2 linked regions of the Catenulispora sp. EB89 genome follow. The protein of the gene in region 1 interacts with the protein of each later gene in a pairwise test. Links are inferred from orthologs where the notes say so. Each region holds a gene or a part of one and is shown in the gene's direction. Other genes may lie near its edges. The genes, in order: rlmN and ftsZ.

What was found.
Region 2: the proteins of rlmN (region 1) and ftsZ interact in binary tests that used the Escherichia coli proteins (3 or more experiments, as listed by UniProt). The link is inferred for Catenulispora sp. EB89 from one-to-one orthologs.

The regions. Positions count from the first base shown.
Region 1 is NZ_JBGCCU010000004.1:482,621-492,801, reverse strand. Bases 2,705-5,510 are described here. They hold rlmN (23S rRNA (adenine(2503)-C(2))-methyltransferase RlmN), read left to right. Parts: upstream 2,705-3,431; coding sequence 3,432-4,589; downstream 4,590-5,510. Other genes in these bases: ABH920_RS11790 (MFS transporter), read left to right, coding at 5,094-5,510; ABH920_RS11795 (VOC family protein), read left to right, coding at 4,652-5,074; ABH920_RS11805 (PadR family transcriptional regulator), read left to right, coding at 2,873-3,424. In the rest of the region: frr (ribosome recycling factor), read left to right, coding at 1-425; ABH920_RS11815 (phosphatidate cytidylyltransferase), read left to right, coding at 581-1,729; ABH920_RS11810 (alpha/beta fold hydrolase), read right to left, coding at 1,810-2,601; more of ABH920_RS11790, read left to right, coding at 5,511-6,527; ABH920_RS11785 (NAD(P)-dependent oxidoreductase), read left to right, coding at 6,560-7,276; ABH920_RS11780 (ABC transporter permease subunit), read right to left, coding at 7,273-8,115; ABH920_RS11775 (ABC transporter ATP-binding protein), read right to left, coding at 8,112-9,149; ABH920_RS11770 (hypothetical protein), read right to left, coding at 9,146-9,880; ABH920_RS11765 (ATP-binding cassette domain-containing protein), read right to left, coding at 9,996-10,181.
Region 2 is NZ_JBGCCU010000015.1:172,475-182,756, reverse strand. Bases 3,866-6,772 are described here. They hold ftsZ (cell division protein FtsZ), read left to right. Parts: upstream 3,866-4,681; coding sequence 4,682-5,863; downstream 5,864-6,772. Other genes in these bases: ABH920_RS29265 (YggS family pyridoxal phosphate-dependent enzyme), read left to right, coding at 6,631-6,772; pgeF (peptidoglycan editing factor PgeF), read left to right, coding at 5,878-6,627; ABH920_RS29280 (cell division protein FtsQ/DivIB), read left to right, coding at 3,866-4,399. In the rest of the region: ABH920_RS29295 (hypothetical protein), read right to left, coding at 1-857; ABH920_RS29290 (hypothetical protein), read left to right, coding at 1,064-2,467; ABH920_RS29285 (hypothetical protein), read right to left, coding at 2,546-3,151; more of ABH920_RS29280, read left to right, coding at 3,608-3,865; more of ABH920_RS29265, read left to right, coding at 6,773-7,356; ABH920_RS29260 (cell division protein SepF), read left to right, coding at 7,508-8,119; ABH920_RS29255 (YggT family protein), read left to right, coding at 8,226-8,510; ABH920_RS29250 (DivIVA domain-containing protein), read left to right, coding at 8,567-9,658; ABH920_RS29245 (Lrp/AsnC family transcriptional regulator), read right to left, coding at 9,841-10,119; ABH920_RS29240 (rhomboid family intramembrane serine protease), read right to left, coding at 10,156-10,282. UniProt on the Escherichia coli protein: Essential cell division protein that forms a contractile ring structure (Z ring) at the future cell division site. The regulation of the ring assembly controls the timing and the location of cell division.

The DNA.
Region 1 (10,181 bases):
ACGGCACTCCCACGCCGCTGAGCCAGATGGCCTCCTTCCAGGTCCAGGACGCGCGCATGGTGGTCATCTCGCCGTACGACAAGACGGCGCTCGGCGCGATCGAGCGGTCGATCCGCGACAGCGACCTGGGCGTGAACCCGTCCTCGGACGGCGTGGTGATCCGGGTGGTGTTCCCGCAGCTGACCGAGGAGCGCCGCAAGGAGTACATCAAGGTCGCCAAGAGCAAGGGCGAGGACGCCAAGATCTCGCTGCGCAACATCCGCCGGCACGCCAAGGAGACCCTGGACAAGCTGGCCAAGGACGGCGACGCCGGCGAGGACGACGTGCGCCGCGCCGAGAAGCAGCTGGACGACCTGACCCAGAAGCACACCGGGAAGATCGACGAGTTGCTCAAGCACAAGGAATCCGAGCTGCTGGAGGTCTGAGCCCTTCGGGGCTCGCACCGGCCGGGCAGGCTATCCGACGTCCACCGTGGACCGGCGGCTATGATCGCTGCCGGTCCGTCGCGTTTTTTCTCACCTAGTTCACGGGAGAGGGACGGCGGAGTTCACGAGGGGCGAGTAGGGGATGGTGCGGGCGCATGGCATCCACGCAGACCAGGCGCGGTGAGGCGCAGGCCCCCGGCGAGGGGCCGGGCGGCGGCGGTGCCGGGCGTCCTGGCGCGGGCTCGCGGGGCCGCGGCGGTCCTGGCGGTCCTGGTCCGGGTCCGGGCGGTTACGGCGGTCCGAGTGGGCCCGGCGGTTCGGGCGGACCCGGTGGCCGAGGTGGTCCTGGCGGTTCGGGCGGCCCCGGCGGTCCGGGCGGTCCCGACGACGGCGCGGGCGGCGGCGGAAACGGCGGCGGTGGCGGACGCTCCGGCGCCGGTGCGCGCGGCGCGGGCGGCAACCCCGGAAGCGCGGGCGACGCCCCCGGCAAGTCCCCGGGCCGTGCGGGGCGCAACCTGCCGGCCGCCATCGGCGTCGGCGTGGGCCTGGCCGCGGTGCTGCTGGGCACGCTCTTCCTGCGCGGCGCCTTCGCCGTCGTGGTCGCGATCGCGGTGGTCATAGGAGTCCGCGAACTCGCGCGGGCGATGGCCACCCGGGACGTCCAGGTCCCCTGGCCCCCGATCGCCGCCGGCGGGCTCGGCATGATCGCCGGCTCCTGGTTCGGCGGCCCGACCGCGATGGTCGCGGTGCTGGCGATGACCTCGCTGGCGGTGCTGGTCTGGCGGATGGCCGAGGGCGCGGACGGTTTCCTGCGCGACGCCACGGCCGGCCTGTTCACCCTGGTCTACGTCCCGATGCTGGCCTCGTTCGCGGTGCTGATGCTGGCCCAGGACAACGGCTACAAGCGCGTGATCCTGTTCCTGACCCTGCCGATCGCCAACGACACCGGCGGCTACGCCACCGGCGCCTTCTTCGGAAAGCACAAGCTGGCCCCGAAGATCTCCCCCGGGAAGACCTGGGAGGGCCTGGTCGGCTCGCTGATCGTGACCGCCGCCGTCGGCGCCGTGGGCATCTCGCAGATGCTGGACGGCAAGATCTGGCAGGGCGTGCTGCTCGGCGTCGCGGGAGTGGCCTCGGCGACGCTCGGCGACCTGGTCGAGTCGGTGATCAAGCGGGACCTCGGGATCAAGGACATGGGGAACCTGCTGCCCGGCCACGGCGGGATCATGGACCGGCTGGACTCGATGCTCGCGACGGCACCGGTGGCGTGGCTGTTGCTGAGCCTCTTCCTCGGGTGGAAGTAGCGCCCTATAGAGCAGGAGCCCTGCGAGAAATCCCTACAGGGAAATCTCGCAGGGCTCTTCGTTATTAGAGCTTGATTCCGTTAAGCAGCGTCTACCCAGGAGTTCGCAGTAGCCGCCTCGGAGGCGAGAACCGCTTCGACGAAGCCGGTCGGATTGTCCAGGGTGATGTTGTGCCCGCAATCCGGCAGCGCCACGACCCGGACCCCTGCGTCGATCAGTGCGTCAGCGCCCTCCAGAGGGCCGTCGGCGGCTGGGTAGAGGTAGGTCCGCGGGATGTCGAGCGTCTTCAGAATTGCGCGCCCCTCGAACCGCGCCAGGCTGGCCGCGCTCCGATAGAGAGCCACGGGACCGGCCATCCGCATCGTCCCGCGCCACCCCGGGTTCACACGAGCCAGAGTCTCCTCATAGCCGCCTCCGCGCAGGAACACGGTCTCGCCATAACGCGCGATCTGCGAGGAGCCGGAGCGCGGGATCTCCGGAGCCGGGTCGAGGTTCGAGTCGATCAGGACCAGGCTCGTCACTACGTCGGGGTGTCTGAGCGCGAGAACTGTCGCTATGGAGCCGCCCATGCTGTGCGCGACTATCTGCGCGCCGGATACGCCGGCGGTCCTTAGCGCGGTCGCGACCCAGTCCGCGTGGTCTTCGATGGTGTAGCCGGCGTCGGCGGGCCGGTCGCTGGCGCCGAAGCCGAGCAGGTCCAGGAGCAGGGAGCGCCGGCCGCGCAGGCCGTCGCTCGTGGCGACCTCGGCGAAGCAGTGGGCCGAGCTGCCTCCGAGGCCGTGGATGTACACGCGGGCCGGCTCGGTGCCGGGCAGTTCGGTCCAGTGGATGGCCGAGCCGTCGGCGCGGACTTCGGCGGTGTGCAGTGTCATGACTTGCCCCTCCTGCTTGCGTGCATCGCGCTGCTTGCGCGCATCGTGACCGAGGTACCTCGGTAGCGAGATACCTCGGCGGCGAGGTATCTCGATCCGATGTACATCGATTCGAGGCGCGCATCGTGACCGCGGTACCTCGGTAGCGAGATACCTCGGTGTCGATGCATCTCGATCCGATGTACATCGATTCGATATACCTCGGTGCCGATATACCTCGGTGTCGAGGTATGGCGAGGACCATACCTCGGCGTCGAGGTATCCTCAACCTGTGTTGGAGTTCGCGATCCTTGGCTTCCTGTTCGAGTCCCGCTTGTACGGCTACGAGCTGCGCAAGCGTCTCGCCGCGCTCACCGGCCACGTGCGACCGCTCTCCGACGGCACGCTCTACCCGGCGATCAAGCGCTTGGTGGCGGCCGACCTGGTGCTCAAGAACCTCGAGGCGGGGTCGATCGCCGCGCCTCGGCACATGTTGGAGCTGAGCCCCGCCGGCCACGGCACGCTGCTGCTCATGCTGCGTGAGCCCGATGACATCTTCATCACCGACGAGAACCAGTGGTTCTGTCTCCTGGCGTTCCTCCGCCACCTCGACGACCCGGCAGCCCAGGCCGCCGTCCTCCGTCGCCGTCTGGAGTTCCTGAGCACTCCCGCGAGCTTTTTCTACGAGGGCGACCGTCCGCTCAGCGCCGAGGACGTCGGCGACCCCTTCCGGCGCGGCGTGCTGCAGATCGCGCGTGTGACCAGTCGCACGGAGATCGAGTGGCTGCGGAACACCATCGGGGAGCTCGAGGCGCAGAGTGGTCACTCGGCCGTGGGAAACTAGTAACACTATGTCTGCTGAAGCTCCTGAAACGCCCGCCGTCGACGTCGAGATCGCGCCGAAGCCGCCGCGCCCCGGCGAGCTGACCTTCAGCTCCCCGCGCCGGGCCAAGCCGCCGCGCCACCTGGCCGACCTCACCTCGGCCGAGCGCAAGCAGGCGCTGACCGAGCTGGGGCATCAGGGGTTCCGCGCCGCGCAGGTCTCCAAGCACTATTTCGGCCACCTCACCGACGATCCGGCCGAGTGGACCGACGTGCCGGCCGCCAAGCGCGAGGAGCTGGCCGGGATTCTCACGCCGAAGCTGCTCACGCCGATCCAGGAGCAGACCGCCGACAACGGCACCACGCGCAAGACGCTGTGGCGGCTCTTCGACGGCGCGACCGTCGAGTCGGTGCTGATGCGCTACCGCGACCGCACCACGATGTGCGTGTCCTCGCAGGCCGGCTGCGGGATGAACTGCCCGTTCTGCGCCACCGGCCAGGCCGGGCTGACCCGGAACATGTCCACCGGCGAGATCGTCGAGCAGGTGGTGGCCGGTGCCCGGACGATGGCGCGCGGCGAGGTGCCCGGCGGGCCGGGGCGGGTCTCCAACGTCGTGTTCATGGGCATGGGCGAGCCGCTGGCCAACTACAAGGCCGTGATCGGCGCCGTGCGGCGGCTGACCGAGCCGGTGCCGGACGGCCTCGGGCTGTCCGCGCGGCACATCACCGTCTCCACGGTCGGTCTGGTCCCGGCGATCGAGAAGCTGACCGCCGAGCGCATCCCGGTGACCTTGGCCGTCTCGCTGCACGCCCCGGACGACGAGCTGCGCGACACCCTGGTCCCGGTGAACACCCGCTGGAAGATCTCCGAGGTCCTCGACGCCGCCTGGCGCTACGCCTCGGTCACCAAGCGCCGGGTCTCCATCGAGTACGCGCTCATCAAGGACATCAACGACCAGGCCTGGCGCGCCGACCGCCTGGGCCGCATGCTCCGCAACAAGCTGGTGCACGTGAACCTGATCCCGCTGAACCCGACGCCGGGCTCGAAGTGGACCGCCTCCCGGCCGCAGGACGAGGCCGAGTTCGTGCGCCGGCTGGAGGAGTGGGGCGTGCCGGTCACGGTGCGCGACACCCGGGGCCGCGACATCGACGGAGCGTGTGGTCAGCTCGCCGCGGCGGTGAAGTAGCGGACCACGCGGGCCACGCGGGCCACGCGGAACCCGAGGAGCGCCGAGAGCTGGGAGCACAGATGCCGCCGTCCGGATTCCACCACGTCGAGATCTGGGTGGCGGACTTGGCGTCGGCCGAGCCCTCCTGGAACTGGATCCTCGGCGAACTCGGCTGGGCGCTCTACCAGAACTGGCCCGCCGGGCGCAGCTGGCGCATCGGCGAGTCGTACCTGGTGGTCGAGCAGTCCTCGGCGGTCCGGCCGGGGCTGCCCTACGACCGGATGCGTCCCGGCCTGAACCATCTGGCGGTACACGCGCCCGACCGTACGACGGTCGACCGCATCCACGCGGCAGCAGAAGCAAACGGCTGGCAGCCGCTGTTCGCCGAGAAATACCCGCACGCCGGCGGACCGGACCACTACGCCGCCTACCTCACCGACGCCGCCGGCTTCGAGATCGAGGTCGTGGCGCCCGGGGAGCACGGACCCGACGTAGAGGGTTGATTTTCCCTACGCTGGAACGATGTCCGCCTCAGCCGCGGCCGCCGGGAGCGGATTCTCAGCGGCGAAGCCGGATTCCCTGTTCTCGCCTCGGTATCTCGCCATCACCCTCGGCCTGGCGTCCTCGGTCCTGCTGACCGCCTTCGAAGGTCTGGCCGTCTTCACGGCGCTGCCGGTGGCCGTCGGCGCGGTCCACGGCACGGCCTACCTCTCGCTCTGCTTCACCGCCTTCACCACGGCCAGCCTGGTCGGCATGGTGGTCAGCGGCGTCCGTGCGGACCGGGCCGGGCCGGCGGTGCCTTTCCTCGGCGGCACAACGGTTTTCGGAATCGGGCTGCTCGTCGCCGGGTCCGCGGACACGATGGCGCAGCTGGTCGCGGGGCGCGCGTTGCAAGGTTTCGGCGCCGGGCTGGTGATGGTGTTGCTGTACGTCATCCTCGGCCGCGGCTATCCGGAAAGCCTGCGCGCGTCGGCCTTGGCGATGATGGCCGCGCTGTGGGTGATGCCGTCGATCGTCGGTCCGCTGGTGGCCGGGTTCCTGACCGAGGACGTGTCCTGGCGCTGGGTCTTCCTCGGCGTGGCGCTGCTGGTGCCGCTGCCGGTGGCCCTGACGGCCGCGCCGCTCCGGAGGATGAGCGGATCCGTTGCGGCGTCAGGGGAAAGCGGCGCGAGCGGCACGCCTCGCCGACGCGTCCGGCTCGCGATCGTCGTCGCCGTCGGCGCCGGTGCGCTGCAGTATTCGGGCCAGGACTTCACGCCGGTCGGCATCGTGCTGGCGCTCGGCGGGATCGCGCTGCTGGTCCCGAGCGTCCCCAAGCTGTTGCCACGCGGGACGTTGCGCGCCGCGCGCGGCCTGCCGTCGGTCATCGTCATGCACGGCGTGCTCGGCGCCGCCTTCTTCGGGGCCGAGAACTACATCACCACGATGCTGGAGACCGACCGCGGTCTGTCGCCGACGATCGCCGGCCTGACCCTGGTCGGCGAGGCGGCCAGTTGGGCCGGCGCCGCGCAGCTCGCCAGCCGCGGGAAGCTGCCGTTCTCGCGCGAGACGATGGTGCGGCTCGGGCCGCTGGTGACGATCGCGTCGATCGTCGTGACCGGTTCGGCCGCGGTGCTTCCGGCGCCGGCGGTGATCGTCGCGGTCGGCATGGTGCTCGGCGGCTTCGGGATGAGCCTGGTCTACCAGACCCTGAACCTGCTGCTGCTCCGGTACTCGCCGAAGGAGAGTCAGGGCACGAACTCCTCGGCCATGCAGATCTGCGACAGCCTGGCTGCCATCGCGCTGACCGGCGGCACCGGCGCGGTGTTCCACGCGCTGCACCACGCCGGGCCCGGGAATCAGGGCATGTACATTCTGATCTTCGCGATCATGGCGGCGGCGGCCGGCGCGACCGCGCTGCTCGCGCCCCGGGTCGGCGCCCGCGAGTTGGTCCAGACGCCGCCTGCGCTTCGTTGAAGAGACCGGCGGCCCGGGATAGCGTCCGCCTCATGGCCATGGACCGGAAGAACAGCTCGATCATCGTTTTCGGGGCCGGCGGCCGGGCTGGCCGGGCGATCGTCGCCGAGGCGCTGCGCCGCGGGCACCGCGTGGTCGGCGTCGTCCGGGATCCGGCCCGGTATCCGGGGCTGGCCGAGCTGGGGGACGATGTCACGGTCGTGGCCGGCGATCTCACCGACGCGGGCAGTGTCGAGTCGGTGATTTCCGGAGTGTCCGGCGAAGCCGCGGCGGTGGTGAACGCCGTGACCCCCTTCACGGCCCCACCGGAGTCGTTCGACGACTTCGACGACGACTACTACGTGCACCTCGTCGAGAACCTCAGCCGCGCGGTCGCGGACCGGGACTGCCGCGTGGTCGAGATCGGCCTGTTCGCGATGCTGAAGACCAGCGACGTCTCGCGTGTGTACCAGGACGTCGTGGCGTTCCCCGAGTTCCTGCGGCCCTTCGCCGTGGCCCGGCTGCGCGGCCTGAACGCCTGGCGCGACCAGCCCGACGGCGTCGACTGGCTGGTCCTGAGCCCGCCGCCGGGCCTGGCGTCCCACACCCGGTCGACCGGCCGCTACCTCCTCGGGGACGACGTCTTCGATCCCAAGGCCACCGTGCACCTGTCCTACGCCGACCTGGCCGTCGCCGTGCTGGACCAGATCGACACGCCGACGGTGCACCGCAGCCAGGCCGCCGTCTACGGCTTGGCGGTAGGCGCCTAAGCGTCCCGCCGCTCGAACAGCAGCGCCCCGACGATCAGCAGCACCACGACCTCGATCGCGAACACCGTGAACCCGGTCCACGGCGCGAACGCCTTGTCCGGATGGCGGTTCGTCTCGCCGAACGAGGTCACCTGCCCGCCGGCGTTGCCCGGCATCACCTTGAACAGCCAGCGGCCGACCGAGCCGGGGATGAGCTGCACCAGGTTGCCGATGATGAAGATCAGGGCCAGGCCGATGGTGATGGCGCCAGCGGTGTGCCGCAGCAGGAAGCCCATCGCCAGCCCGAACACCGACAGCCCGGCCAGGTACAGCGCGCTGCCGAAGATGGCGCGCGTGGCGCCGGGATAGGACATGTCCACGCCGACGTGCTTGGCCTTCAGCGGGATGTTGCCCAGGTAGAAGCACAGGAACGCGGTGGCCAGGCCGATGACGAAGACCAACGCGGCCAGCAGGATCGCCTTGGCCACCAGGATCTCCGTGCGCCGCGGCATCGCGGTCAGCGTGGTGCGGATGCCGCCGGTGGAGTACTCGGCGCTGATCGTCATCACGCCCAGGACGTAGGCCGCGATCTGGCCGACGAAGGCCAGGCCGACCAGGACGATGTCGGCCGAGTCCGGCTTGCCGGCGGCCAGGTCCTTGGCGTACGAGTTCGCGGCGGCCAGGCAGATCAGCAGCGTGATGAGCGCCGAGCCGGCGAACAGGGCGACCAGGGTCCAGAAGGTGGAGCGGACCGTGCGGATCTTCATCCACTCGCTGGAGATCACGTTGCCGAAGCCGGCGTGGCCCTCGACGGCGCGCCCCGGCCCCGGTCCGGTCGCGGTGGCGGGAGCGGCGGTCATCGGCGGGCCTCCCCGCTGTCGCCGGACTGCGGCCGGACCTGGTCCTGAGCCTGACCCTGGTTCGGGCTCGCGCCCCATTGACCCATTCCCGGCTGGCCCAGAACCTGGCCGGGCTCCATGCCGGGCACCCCGGCGTGGTACTCGACGCTGTCCGCGGTCATGCTCATGAACGCCTCCTCCAGGGACGGCTGGACCACCGCCAACTCGTGCAGCCACAGGCCGTTCTGGCCGGCCAGGTCGCCGACGGCCTCCGAGGCGACGTCGAAGACCTCCACCGCGCCGTCGTCGTCCGGCAGGGCCTCGGTGCGCCAGCCCTGCCCGACCATCAGCTCGCGCAGCTTGCCGATGTGCGGGGAGCGGACGCGGACATGCGTGGTCGCGTTCTGCGCGATGAACTCGCGCATCGTGGTGTCGGCCTTGATCTCGCCGCGGCCGATGACGATCACCCGGTCCGCGGTCAGCGCCATCTCGCTCATCAGGTGGCTGGAGACGAAGACCGTGCGGCCCTGCGCGGCCAGCGACTTCATCAGGTTGCGGACCCACAGGATGCCCTCGGGGTCCAGGCCGTTGACCGGCTCGTCGAACAGCAGCGTGCCGGGGTCGCCGAGCAGCGCCGCGGCGATGCCCAGGCGCTGGCCCATGCCCAGGGAGAAGTTCTTCGAGCGCTTCTTCGCCACCTGCTCCAGCCCGACCAGGCCGATCACCTCGTCGACCCGGCGCAGCGGGATGCCGTTGGACTTGGCCAGGCACGCCAGGTGGTTGTAGGCGGTGCGGCCGCCGTGCACGGCCTTGGCGTCCAGCAGTGCACCGACCTCGCGCAGCGGCACCGGAAGGTTCCGGTACGGCTTGCCGTCGACCGTGACCGTGCCGTCGGTCGGCCGGTCCAGCCCCAGGACCATGCGCATCGTGGTGGACTTGCCGGCGCCGTTCGGGCCGAGGAAGCCGGTGACGGTCCCGGCCTCGACGGTGAAGTCGGCGTGGTCCACGGCGACCTTGTCGCCGTAGCGCTTGGTGAGTCCGACGGCCCGGATCATGCGCCGCTCCTCGCGATCATGCGGCGCATGGCCGCGGCGGTCAGGGCGCGCGCCAGGCCGCGGAGCTGCTGCCGCCGCGCGATGACGAGCTGCGTCGCGGCCAGCGCGAGGACCGCGGCGAGCGCGGTCGGCCACGCGGCGCTCCAGGCGGAGGCGGTGGCTTGGGGGAGGTGCACGACGGCGCCGCTCCGGGAGCGCGCTTCAGCCAACGGCGCGGCGGTGGACGCGGACGACGACACCCGCACCAGGGCGGCCGTGACCAGCGCGACCACCGAACCGGTGGCGAGCGCCGGCGCCCCGAGCCACGCGCGCCGGATGAGAAGCGCGGCGACGAGGCCGACGGCGAGCGGGAGCAGCGCGTGCGCCGGGGGCCGGCCGACGGCGACCGAGGCGCCGATCCCGAGCACGGTGCCCGCGCACGTCGCCCCGAGCGGACCGGCGACCTGGATCACCAGCGTGTCGGCCGGGTCGGCGCCGGCGGCGGTGAGGGCGTCGCGGCGGGCGTCGAGGCCGTCGAGATGGTGGCGGATCAGGGCGGCCAGGGCGAGCAGCGCCGGGATCGCGACCGCCGGGTACAGGGCCCCGGCGAACGGCCACGCGGCGGCGGCCGAGGCCAGCGCCATGCCGCCGACGAGCAGGTGCTCGGCGCGCGGCGCGGCGCGCAGCAGCGCTGCGGCGATCCGCAGGCGGTAGTCGAAGCGGGCGATGGGGGTGGTGGTCAGGGCGCTCATCGCGAGGCCTCCCAACCGGAAGCGCCGCACGGCTGCGCAACGGCGGCGTGTGGGCCGTCGACGCGGGTGGTCGAGCAGGCCGGCGTGGTGGCTGCCGGCGTCGTGGTCAGGGTGCTCATCGGCCGCGCTCCGATCCGGAGCCCACCGACGACGAGAACCGGTGCTCGCCGCGCGCGTGCCGGCCGATCCGGTGCGGCAGGCCCCGTGACTGGTGGCCCATCATCGTGGCCGGGTCGGTGATCGGAGCGGCGACCGCCGGGACGGCGGGTTCGGCAGCTGGTTCGGCGACCGGTTCCGCCGC
Region 2 (10,282 bases), on another replicon or contig:
TCGCCGCCCCAGGCCTGCAGCTGGAACGAGAACTTCCCGGCCGGCGCCGTGCCGGTCGGGCTGAGGAAGGTCGGCCCGCCGTTGTTGGCGACGCCCAGGGACGCGGTCACGCCCTTGGCGTCGGTCGAGACGAAGTTCTGGTCGCTGAAGTCGGCGACGGCCGGCTTCGGCGTCGTCACCGTGGTCTGCACGGTCGCCGTGCGCTCGTCGGTGTTCAGCGTGCTGACGCCGCCGGCGGCGACGGTCACGTCGAGCTGCGTGACGATGTGCAGGGTCGAGATCTGGGTGGTGGTGTCGAAGGTGCTGAAGATGGTGATCGCCGAGTAGTGCCCGGCCGGCACCGCGACCCGGGCGACGCCGCCGGCCACCGGGATCGGCTGGTCGAACTTGGTGATGTCGTCGGTGTTGGTCAGGAACGTCGAGGCGTCCGCGGCCTTCCCGTCCAGCCCGAGCGCGTTGACCTGCAGGATGCTCAGCGGGTAGTACGGCGTCGCGGCCGGCGCGGCGGCGCTGCTCAGCGCCGGCACCTGATACTGCGTCAGCTGTGCCGGATGGGCCAGGACCGAGTCGGGGATGACGTAGGTGTGGTGCGCGTCCGGCGCGTAGCGCACGGCCGGGACGGTGCGGCCGTCGGGGGACTCCACGACGATGGTCGCGGCCGGGCCGCTGCCGGAGACCAGGACGCGGTCGCCGTTGGGCAGCAGGGTGCTCTGCACCGCGGCCAGGTTCGGGTTCGGGGACGTCGGGCCGGCGGCGGCGGTCGGCGGCGCGGTCGCCGCGGCGGCTCCGGCGGCGGTGGCCAGCCCCAGGGCCAGGGCCGCCGCCAGGGTCGGGACACGGCGGGTACGTGCTAGCACAAGCGGTTCCTCCAGATCGTCGGACGGCTCCGGCGCGCGGATTCGGGCACCACGCGCGGCGCCTTGTGCTCTCGCGAACTATCGACGACACGGAGGTGTGATCGGGTTGTAAGTGTCCTGAAATTCGTTCACTGATTTAAAGGATTCGAGACGGTCTCTGCGGAAATCCCGGGCGCGGCATACGGCGGAGTCGCTACCGTGCAGCGGTGACTTCCGACGCGTCGGCCGCTGCCGACCCCCTGACAACCGCTGAAGATCTCCTGGCCGGCGGGGACATAGCCGCGGTGATCCGGCACCTGCGCGTCGAGGGCGACGCGCTGCTCCTGCCGGACTTCGTGCGGGTCCTGCGCGACGCCGCGCGCGGCATGGGGTTCGAGGAGATGGTGGCCGCCGCCGAGCGGGTGCTCGCGGCCCTGGCCCCGGCCGACGTGGCCGCTGCCGAAGCGGCCGAGGCCGACGCGCCCGGAACCGAGGAGCAGGCCCTCGCGCTCTACGAGTTCGGCTACGAGTGCGTCGAGCACGGCATCGCGTACCTGGCGGTCCGGCCGCTGCGCGAGGCCGCCGAGCGCGAGCCCGGCGTCATCCAGATCCGCACCGAGCTGGCCGCGGCCTGCGAGCGGTCCTGGCAGCACCGCGAGGCGATCGCCGCGCTGCGCGGCTTCGACGGCGAACTGCCCTGGCTGGCGCGCTACCAGGTGGCGTTCAATGCGCTGCTGGCCGGCGATCTGCCCACCGCCGAGCAGGAGTTCGCCGCGCTGCCCGAACCCGAGGGCGAGGACCGCAAGGAGCTCGGGCTGCTGCGCGAGAAGGTGCGCGCGATGCTGGTCCGGGCGGCTGCGGCCGCGACCGTGTCGGCCGGTGCCGGCGGCAGCGACGGCGCTGGCGGCAGCGACGGCGGCGGGCTCGGGCCGAAGGACCTGCGCGGCTGGCAGTTCGCGCTCACCGGCGGCGTCCTGCTGACCGTCTCGCCCTACGGCTACGACGCCGGCATGACCGGCCGCTGGGCCATGGTCGGCGACTCCTACCAGGCCTGCGCCGAGGCGCTGCGCCGGCTCGGCGTGGTGCTGGCGGCGCGGGGCCTGAAGCCGCAGACCGTCTCGCTGCTGCCGGACCGGGACAGCGAGATCATCGGCCTGGCCGCGGCCCGGTACTTCGACCTGCCGGCCGTGCCGTTCGAGCCGGACCGCACCGACACCCTGGTCGTCGCCTACGACCTCAACGCCGCTGAGCCGCAGATCCTGGCCGCGCTGCGGGAGCGCGAGCCGGGCCAGATCCTGTTCGAGCGCGCCACCGACTGGACCGATCCGCCGCTGGCCGCCGCCGACGTGATCGGCTTCCTGCGCCAGGCGGTGCGCGAGCCGTGGGGGTCCGCCTTCCGCATGGTCGACGGCGAGGTGGTCGAGACCGAGCCCGACGCGCGGCCGGCCGAGGAGATCGCCGCCGAACTGGCCGGCACGGAGCCGGTCGACGACGCCGGCGACGGGCAGACGCCGCCGGATCCGGACGCGGTGCTGGAGGCGTTCGTCTCAGCGGTCGGCGACAGCTGGCTGAGCGCGCGCCGGGAGTACGTCGGCTCGCCGGGGCCGGTGCCGAGCTCGCGGTTCCTCTGATCCGGCCGCACTGATCCCGGACAGCGAGAAGCCCGGCCACTCCTCGCCTCAGGTGGCCGGGCGGTCCGAGGGTTCCGGTCAGCTCTTCTTGGAGCTGCTGGAACTGGACGGGTGCTTCGTCGACGAGCTGCTGGCGGCGGGCGTCGACGTCGCGCTGACGGTCTCGGCGAACGCGCTCGAGTACGCGCTCTCCGGCCCCTCCCGGTCCTGCGGATGCAGGATGCGCAGGTTGTAGGACCCGGCCGTCTCCATCTTCACCGGGAAGGAGAACTTGTTGCTCTTGTCGGTGAAAGCCGTGTAGGCCAGCGTGCTCCAGGCCGGGGAGGCGTTCGCCGAGGTCGGTGTCTGCTGCCGCTGCAGCCGGATCTTCGTGCCCGGCTTCGCGCCCTTGACCTCGCCGGAGACCGTGAACACGGTGTCGTCGGCGGGCTTGCCGTTGTCGGACTTCGCGGTGATCGTGATGGTCGCCGCCGAAGAAGAACCCGAAGGGCTGGGTGTGGCGGCCGGCGCGGCCGCCGGAACCGGCGCCGGCATGGCAGCGGCGGCGACCGGCCCGGAGTTCGCCGAGCCCGCCGAGTCCGCCGACGAGCCGAGGGTCGAGACCGCGACGCCGCCGAGCGCCAGGGCGCCGACGGCCGCGGTCACCACGGCCCCCTGCTTCTTCTGCTTGGAGGTGAGTGCCATGGCTCGATCTCACGCCCGCCGATCCCGGGCCGCACGCGGCGCGGTCCGAATGGGGGATCGCGCCGCGGGCTCGGATGTCAGGCGGTTGTGATCGACCGTCAGTTCTCTTTCCGGAATGTTTCCGGCAGGGCCTCGATCTCCACGACCGCCTGGTCCGGGTCGGCCCCGAACGCGGTCCGGTCGCCGTCGTACCCGAAGGCGTCCAGACGTTCGACTGGCGGTGCACCGTGTCGCCGATCCGCACTCCCGGCACCCGAATATCCGTTCTTCCGGCGGGTGGTACAAAACTGATGAACCACCGCAACTACGGACGAATACTAATGAACAAGAAATCCGCCGAGAATCCCAAAACCCTTCGTTTCCATCCGGACGGGATCCAGAACCAGCGGACCCAGTTCTACTAAAAGGTGGCCACGCTGACCGAAGCCATGGTCCCCATCTGCGAAACTGGAGCCCATGAACGCCACCGAAGCCGGCCACCCGCGGGTCAGCAGGGTATTGGTCGAGCGCTACCTCGACCGGCTGCGGCGCCGGCGCCGGTGGCGGCGGCTCTCGGTGACGATCACCGTCTTCCTCGCGCTGCTGACCCTGACCGGGTACTCGATCCTGTGGCACACCAAGGTCTTCGACGTCCGGTCCACGTCCGTCTCCGGCGTCAAAGTGCTGACCAGACAACAGATCCTGGCCGCCGCCGCGATCCCCGCGCACACCCCGGTCGCCTCGGTGGACACCTCGGCGGTCAAGGCGCGGCTGATGGCGCTCCCGCGGGTGAAGGACGCGTGGGTGGAGCGCTCGCTGCCGCACACGATCGACATCAACGTCGTGGAGCGGACCCCGGCCGCGGCGTTGCCGCAGGCCGACGGATCCTTCCAGATCGTGGACGCGGACGGCGTGGCCTTCGACACAGCCGCCACCGCCTCGGCGATCCCGGCGCACATCCCGGTCATCCACCTGGAGCAGTTCGCCGATCCGGCGGTGAAGGACCGCGCGAGCACCGTGGCCGGGGCGCTCGCGGCTCTGCGGGCCCTGCCGGCCCCGGTGCGCTCCCGGGTGCTCACCGTCTCGGCGACCGGGCCTTACGCCATCACCGTGACGTTGAGTCCGTCCAAGGCCAAACAGAAATCGGTGACGGTTCTGTGGGGCGGACCGGACCAGCCGGATCTCAAGGCACGGATACTGGCCGCGCTGATCGGGAATGGCGCGGCGCACTATGACGTGAGTGCTCCGGCGGCTCCGGCGTATTCGTGAGCGTTCGAATCCCGGCCCGCCGATCGGCTAAGATCTGGCGGGCTATCGAACAACATACGTATTCCCCTCATCGGATCCACACGGATCAGGCGGGGTCGTCGGACAACGCTGAGAAGTAAAACCTGCCGACAGTTTCGGCGTGTTCGTTGAACCTCACAGGTCGCGGGACCTAATGTCCTGTAAAGACTTCACAGTCGCACGACCCCGCCGTGTCCCCGGCCGGTGTGGGCGGGACTAAGGTGATCAACAAGATTACCGGATACCACGGAGAGGCCGTCGGACGTGGCAGCACCGCAGAATTACCTGGCCGTCATCAAGGTCGCCGGCATCGGCGGCGGCGGCGTGAACGCCATCAACCGGATGATCGAGGTCGGTCTGAAGGGCGTCGAGTTCATCGCCGTCAACACCGACGCCCAGGCTCTGCTGATGAGTGACGCCGACGTCAAGCTGGACGTCGGCCGCGAGCTCACCCGCGGACTCGGTGCCGGCGCCAACCCCGATGTGGGCCGCAAGGCGGCCGAGGACCACGCCGAGGAGATCGAGGAGGTCCTCAAGGGCGCGGACATGGTGTTCGTCACCGCCGGCGAGGGCGGCGGCACGGGCACCGGCGGGGCCCCGGTGGTGGCCCGGATCGCCCGCGAGCTCGGCGCGCTGACCATCGGTGTGGTGACCCGGCCGTTCACCTTCGAGGGCCGGCGCCGGGCGAACCAGGCCGAGGACGGCATCGCGGCGCTGCGCGAGGAAGTCGACACCCTGATCGTCATCCCCAATGACCGGCTGCTGTCCATCTCGGACAAGAACGTCTCGGTGCTGGACGCGTTCAAGGCCGCCGACCAGGTGCTGCTCTCCGGTGTCCAGGGCATCACCGACCTGATCACCACCCCGGGCCTGATCAACCTGGACTTCGCCGACGTGAAGTCGGTGATGAGCGAGGCCGGCTCGGCGCTGATGGGCATCGGCTCGGCCCGCGGCGACGACCGCGCGGTGGCCGCGGCCGAGATGGCGATCTCCTCGCCGCTGCTGGAGGCCTCCATCGACGGCGCCCGCGGCGTGCTGCTGAGCATCTCCGGCGGCTCCGACCTCGGCCTGTTCGAGATCAACGAGGCGGCGCAGCTGGTCAGCGAGGCCGCGCACCCCGAGGCGAACATCATCTTCGGCGCGGTCATCGACGACGGCCTGGGCGACGAGGTCCGGGTCACGGTCATCGCGGCCGGCTTCGACGGCGGCGAGCCGGCCAAGCGCCGCAGCACCGGGCACGCCGCGGCGAACTCCCCGTTCCGGGACGAGACCAGCGTCCGCGACGGCATGCGCGAGCAGGTGCTGGGCACGCTGCCCAAGCCGACGGACAACATCCCGCTCCCGGCGCACGACCCGATGGCCGACACGCAGAACGTCCCGGTCATCCCGGTGCAGCCGGCGCCGTCGGCGGCCGACGAGCTCGACATCCCCGACTTCCTGAAGTAGGAGCGGGTTCTTCCGTGGCGATATGGCAGCACACCGGTCCGGAGGGTGAGGGCGGCACGGCCCGCTTCGCCTTCTCCGACCGCTGGGGCGGGGTCTCCAAGGCCCCTTACACCGCGACCAACCTCGGCGGGCACGTCGGCGACGACCCCGAGGCGGTCGCCGCCAACCGTTCCCTGGTGGCCTTCGAGCTGGGGTTCACCGACCCCGGGAACGTCGTGTACATGAACCAGATCCACGGCGCGGACGTGGCCTACGCCGCCGCGCAGTGGCAGGGCCGGGCCCCGGACGTGGACGCGCTGGTCACCGACCGCCGGCACCTGGCGCTGGCGGTGCTGGTCGCGGACTGCGTGCCGGTGCTGCTGGCCGACGCCCAGGCCGGGGTGGTCGCCGGGGCGCACGCCGGGCGTCCGGGGATGAAGGCCGGGGTGGTCCCGGCCGCGATCGAGCGCATGGTCTCCCTCGGCGCCGTGCCGGAGCGGATCATCGCGGTCACCGGGCCCTCGGTGTGCGGGCTCTGCTACGAGGTGCCCGAACGGATGCGCGCGGACGTGGCCGAGAAGGTGCCGGCCAGCTACACGGTGACCCGGCAGGGGACGCCGGGCCTGGACGTCGCCGAGGGCGTGTGGGCGCAGCTGGAGGCGGCCGGGATCGACCTGAAGACGTCGGTGCGGCTGCGGGTGTGCACGCAGGAGTCCGAGGACTATTACTCCTTCCGCGGCGAGGGCACGACCGGCCGGTTCGCCGGGTTCGTCTGGCTGGACTGAACGATGCCCGACCGTGAAACGGAGATTTCCGAACGACGAGTACAGATCGCCGAGAATCTGGCCGCGGTGCGCGAGGACATCGCCGCCGCGGCCCGCAAGGCGAACCGCGACCCTTCCGAGGTTTCCCTGATCGCGGTGACCAAGACCTACCCGGCCTCCGACGTCCGGATCCTGGCCGGACTCGGGGTCCTGGACGTCGGCGAGAACCGGGACCAGGAAGCCGCGCCGAAGGCCCGGGAGACCGCGGGCCTGGGTCTGCGGTGGCACTTCATCGGCCAGCTGCAGACCAACAAGGCCGCCTCAGTGGCCGAGTACGCCTCCTTCGTGCACTCGGTGGACCGCCTCCGGCTGGTCGGCGCGCTGTCCAAGGGAGCTGTCCGGTATGACAAAGGATTGACATGTTTGGTGCAGGTCGACCTGGGTAACGCAGAGCCCATGGATGACAACGCGGCTCGGGGCGGAGTGGTTCCCGCACAGGTGCCGGAACTGGCTGACGCGATCGCCGCGGCGCCCGGTTTGAGGCTCGGGGGACTGATGGCTGTGGCACCTCTGGGAGCCGAGCCGGGACCGGCCTTCGAGCGGTTGTCCTTGCTGGCTATGCGGTTGCGGTCGACACACCCTTCGGCCACCATGATCTCGGCGGGGATGAGTGGGGATCTGGGCGAAGCGGTGGCGGCGGGCGCGACACACGTCCGCATCGGCAGCGCGATACTCGGTATCAGACGGTGATTCCGGTAACGTCGCATCTATCGAACATCGGATACGACGACCGCACGTCTGCGCCACACATCATCGACCGCGATCGGGAAACCTGCGCGGCACCTTTTTTCGTTGACAGTTGCAAGACAGCCGTAACAGGCCCAGTCCGGAGGCGAACACCATGGCCGGCATGATGCGCAGAGCAGCGGTCTACCTCGGGCTCACTGACGAACAGCGGTTCGAGGACGAGCGGTACTACGACGACTACGAGGACGAGTACGAGACGGAGCCCGCCGAGCCCGCGGCGGCCCCGGACACCGCGCACCGCGAGCCGGAAGCGGCTAGCGGCGGCGCGCTCGTCGTCGCGCAGAACGACCGCCGCGCTTTCGCGGCGCCTTCCAATGTCACGGTGATGCCGGACCGCTCCGAGCGGTCCTCGCGAGCCGACCGAGCCGAGAGAGGTGGACCGGTGATGTACAGCGTCCCGACGGACCGGTCGGCGGACCGCGAATCGTCCTACCGCATCACGACGCTGCATCCGCGCACCTACAACGAGGCGCGCACGATCGGCGAGCACTTCCGGGAGGGCGTCCCGGTGATCATGAACCTGACCGAGATGGAGGACGCCGACGCCAAGCGCCTGGTGGACTTCGCGGCCGGGCTGATCTTCGGCCTGCGCGGGAACATGGAGCGGGTGACGCAGAAGGTGTTCCTGCTGTCGCCTGCTAATGTCGATGTGACGGCCGAGGACAAGGCCCGGATCGCCGAGGGCGGCTTCTTCAACCAGAGCTGACGCCGCCGGCCTTTGGCGGTCAGACTTCGGGTCCGGCGGCGTCCCGTGGCGGTGAGATGAACCGCACGCGGCGGGGCGCCGGCGTAGGTGGGAAGGGGAGTGCGCTATGAGCGTTGTGGGGGCGTTGCTCCTGTGGGTGCTCTACCTCTTCGCGCTGTGCTTGATCATCCGCCTGATCATCGGCTGGGTTTTGGTATTCGCCCGGTCATGGGAGCCGCGTGGTGTCATGCTGGTCGTCGTGGAGACGGCGTACACGGTCACAGATCCCCCTCTGAAGCTGTTGCGGCGGTACATCCCGCCGTTGCGGCTCGGCGGGATGGGGTTTGACGTGGCGTTCATGATCCTCGTGATCATCGTCTTACTGCTGATCCGGGTCGCGGCTACGCTGTGACCGGGTAATGTCTGTGCGAATGCCGACGACCACGCCACGCCTGAGGTGAATGAAAGATGCCGTTGACTCCCGAGGACGTCCACAACAAGCAGTTCACGACCGTACGCCTGCGTGAGGGCTACGACGAGGAAGAGGTGGACGCCTTCCTCGACGAGGTCGAGGCCGAGCTGACCCGCTTGATCCGCGAGAACGAGGAGCTGCGGGCCAAGCTGGCCGCCGCCACCCGTGCCGCGGCCAGCGCCGCCGCCGCGCCCGTGCCGATGCGGCGGGAGCCGACCCCGATACCCGCGCCCGCGCCTCCGCAGCCGGCGCTTCCGGCTCCGCTGCCCGCGCCCCTGCCGGTGCCGCAGGCCCCGCAGTTCCAGGCCCCCGGCGGCGACTCCGCGGCCCGCGTCCTGGCCCTGGCCCAGCAGACCGCCGACCAGGCGATCGCCGAGGCCCGCAACGAGGCCAACAAGATCGTCGGCGAGGCCCGCGGCCGGGCCGACGGCCTGGAGCGCGAGGCGCGCGGCAAGGCCGACGCCCTGGAGCGGGACGCGCAGGAGAAGCACCGCGTCGCGATGGGCTCGCTGGAGACCGCCCGCGCGGCCCTGGAGCGCAAGGTCGACGACCTGCGCGCCTTCGAGCGCGAGTACCGGCAGCGGCTCAAGTCGTACCTGGACGGCCAGATGCGCCAGCTGGAGGCCTCCGGCGGCGACGACAACATCGCCTCCAACATGGGCTCCTCGATGGGCGGCCGTCCGCAGCTGAGCTCCACCGGCCTGTCGGCCCCGCCGCCGGCCCCCTCGGCGCCGCCGATGCCGATGCAGGCCTCGCTGCCCCCGGGCATGCCGCCGGCGCCGTCGCCGGTCGGCGCGGGTCTGAACGGTGGCACGGGCTCGTTCCAGAGCGGCTCGACCGGCTCCTTCCAGGGCGGCTCGACCGGCTCCTTCCAGAGCCAGGGCAACAACGGCACCAACGCCGCGGCGCTGACGCAGACCATGGCGCCGATCCGCCCGCAGATGCCGGCCCCGATGCCGCCGCAGTCGATGGGCGGCGGGCAGCAGCCGCCGTTCATGGGCCAGGGCAACGGTCTGGGCCAGCCCTCGGTGCCCTCGCAGCCCTCCCCGATGCGCGGCTTCCTCATCGACGAGGACCCCGACGCCTGACGGCCTGATCGCAGGCCGCCCGGGCCCACCGGGTGTACCACCCGCACTCACACAATGACGTGGCGTCACAAGCCCCGCCTCCCGATGGGGAGGCGGGGCTCGGCGTTTGCCGGGAGTTGGCTCAGCGTTGGTAGGGAGTTTCCCTTAGGGGTCGCCTCCGGCGTGGCTCGGGCCAGGCTGGCTCAGTCCAGGCCGAGCGAGAACGCCGCCTCCAGGTCCATGGCGCTGTAGGTCCGGAACGACACGTGCGTGACCGTGTGGCTGACCCCGGCCACCTTGTTCACGCCGCCCGGGATCACGTCGGCGAGCTGTTCGTGCTCGCGCACCCGGACCATGGCGATCAGGTCGTACTCGCCGGTGACCGAGTACACCTCGCTGACGCCCGGCAGCTGGGAGATCTTCTCGGCGACCTCGGGGATGGCGTCCACGTCGGACTTGATGAGGACGATGGCAGTGATCACAGCGGCTCCTTCTGGCGGGACTCTCCCGGGACTCCTTTAGCGATGGTATTGGCCGTAGGGATCCTCCGGGTCGGCAGAGCGGTAGTCCGGCGCCAGAGGGGGCGGCGCGGGAGGGGTGTCGGCGGCGGGGAGATGCGCTGGGTCGCTGGGTCCTCGGCCGATG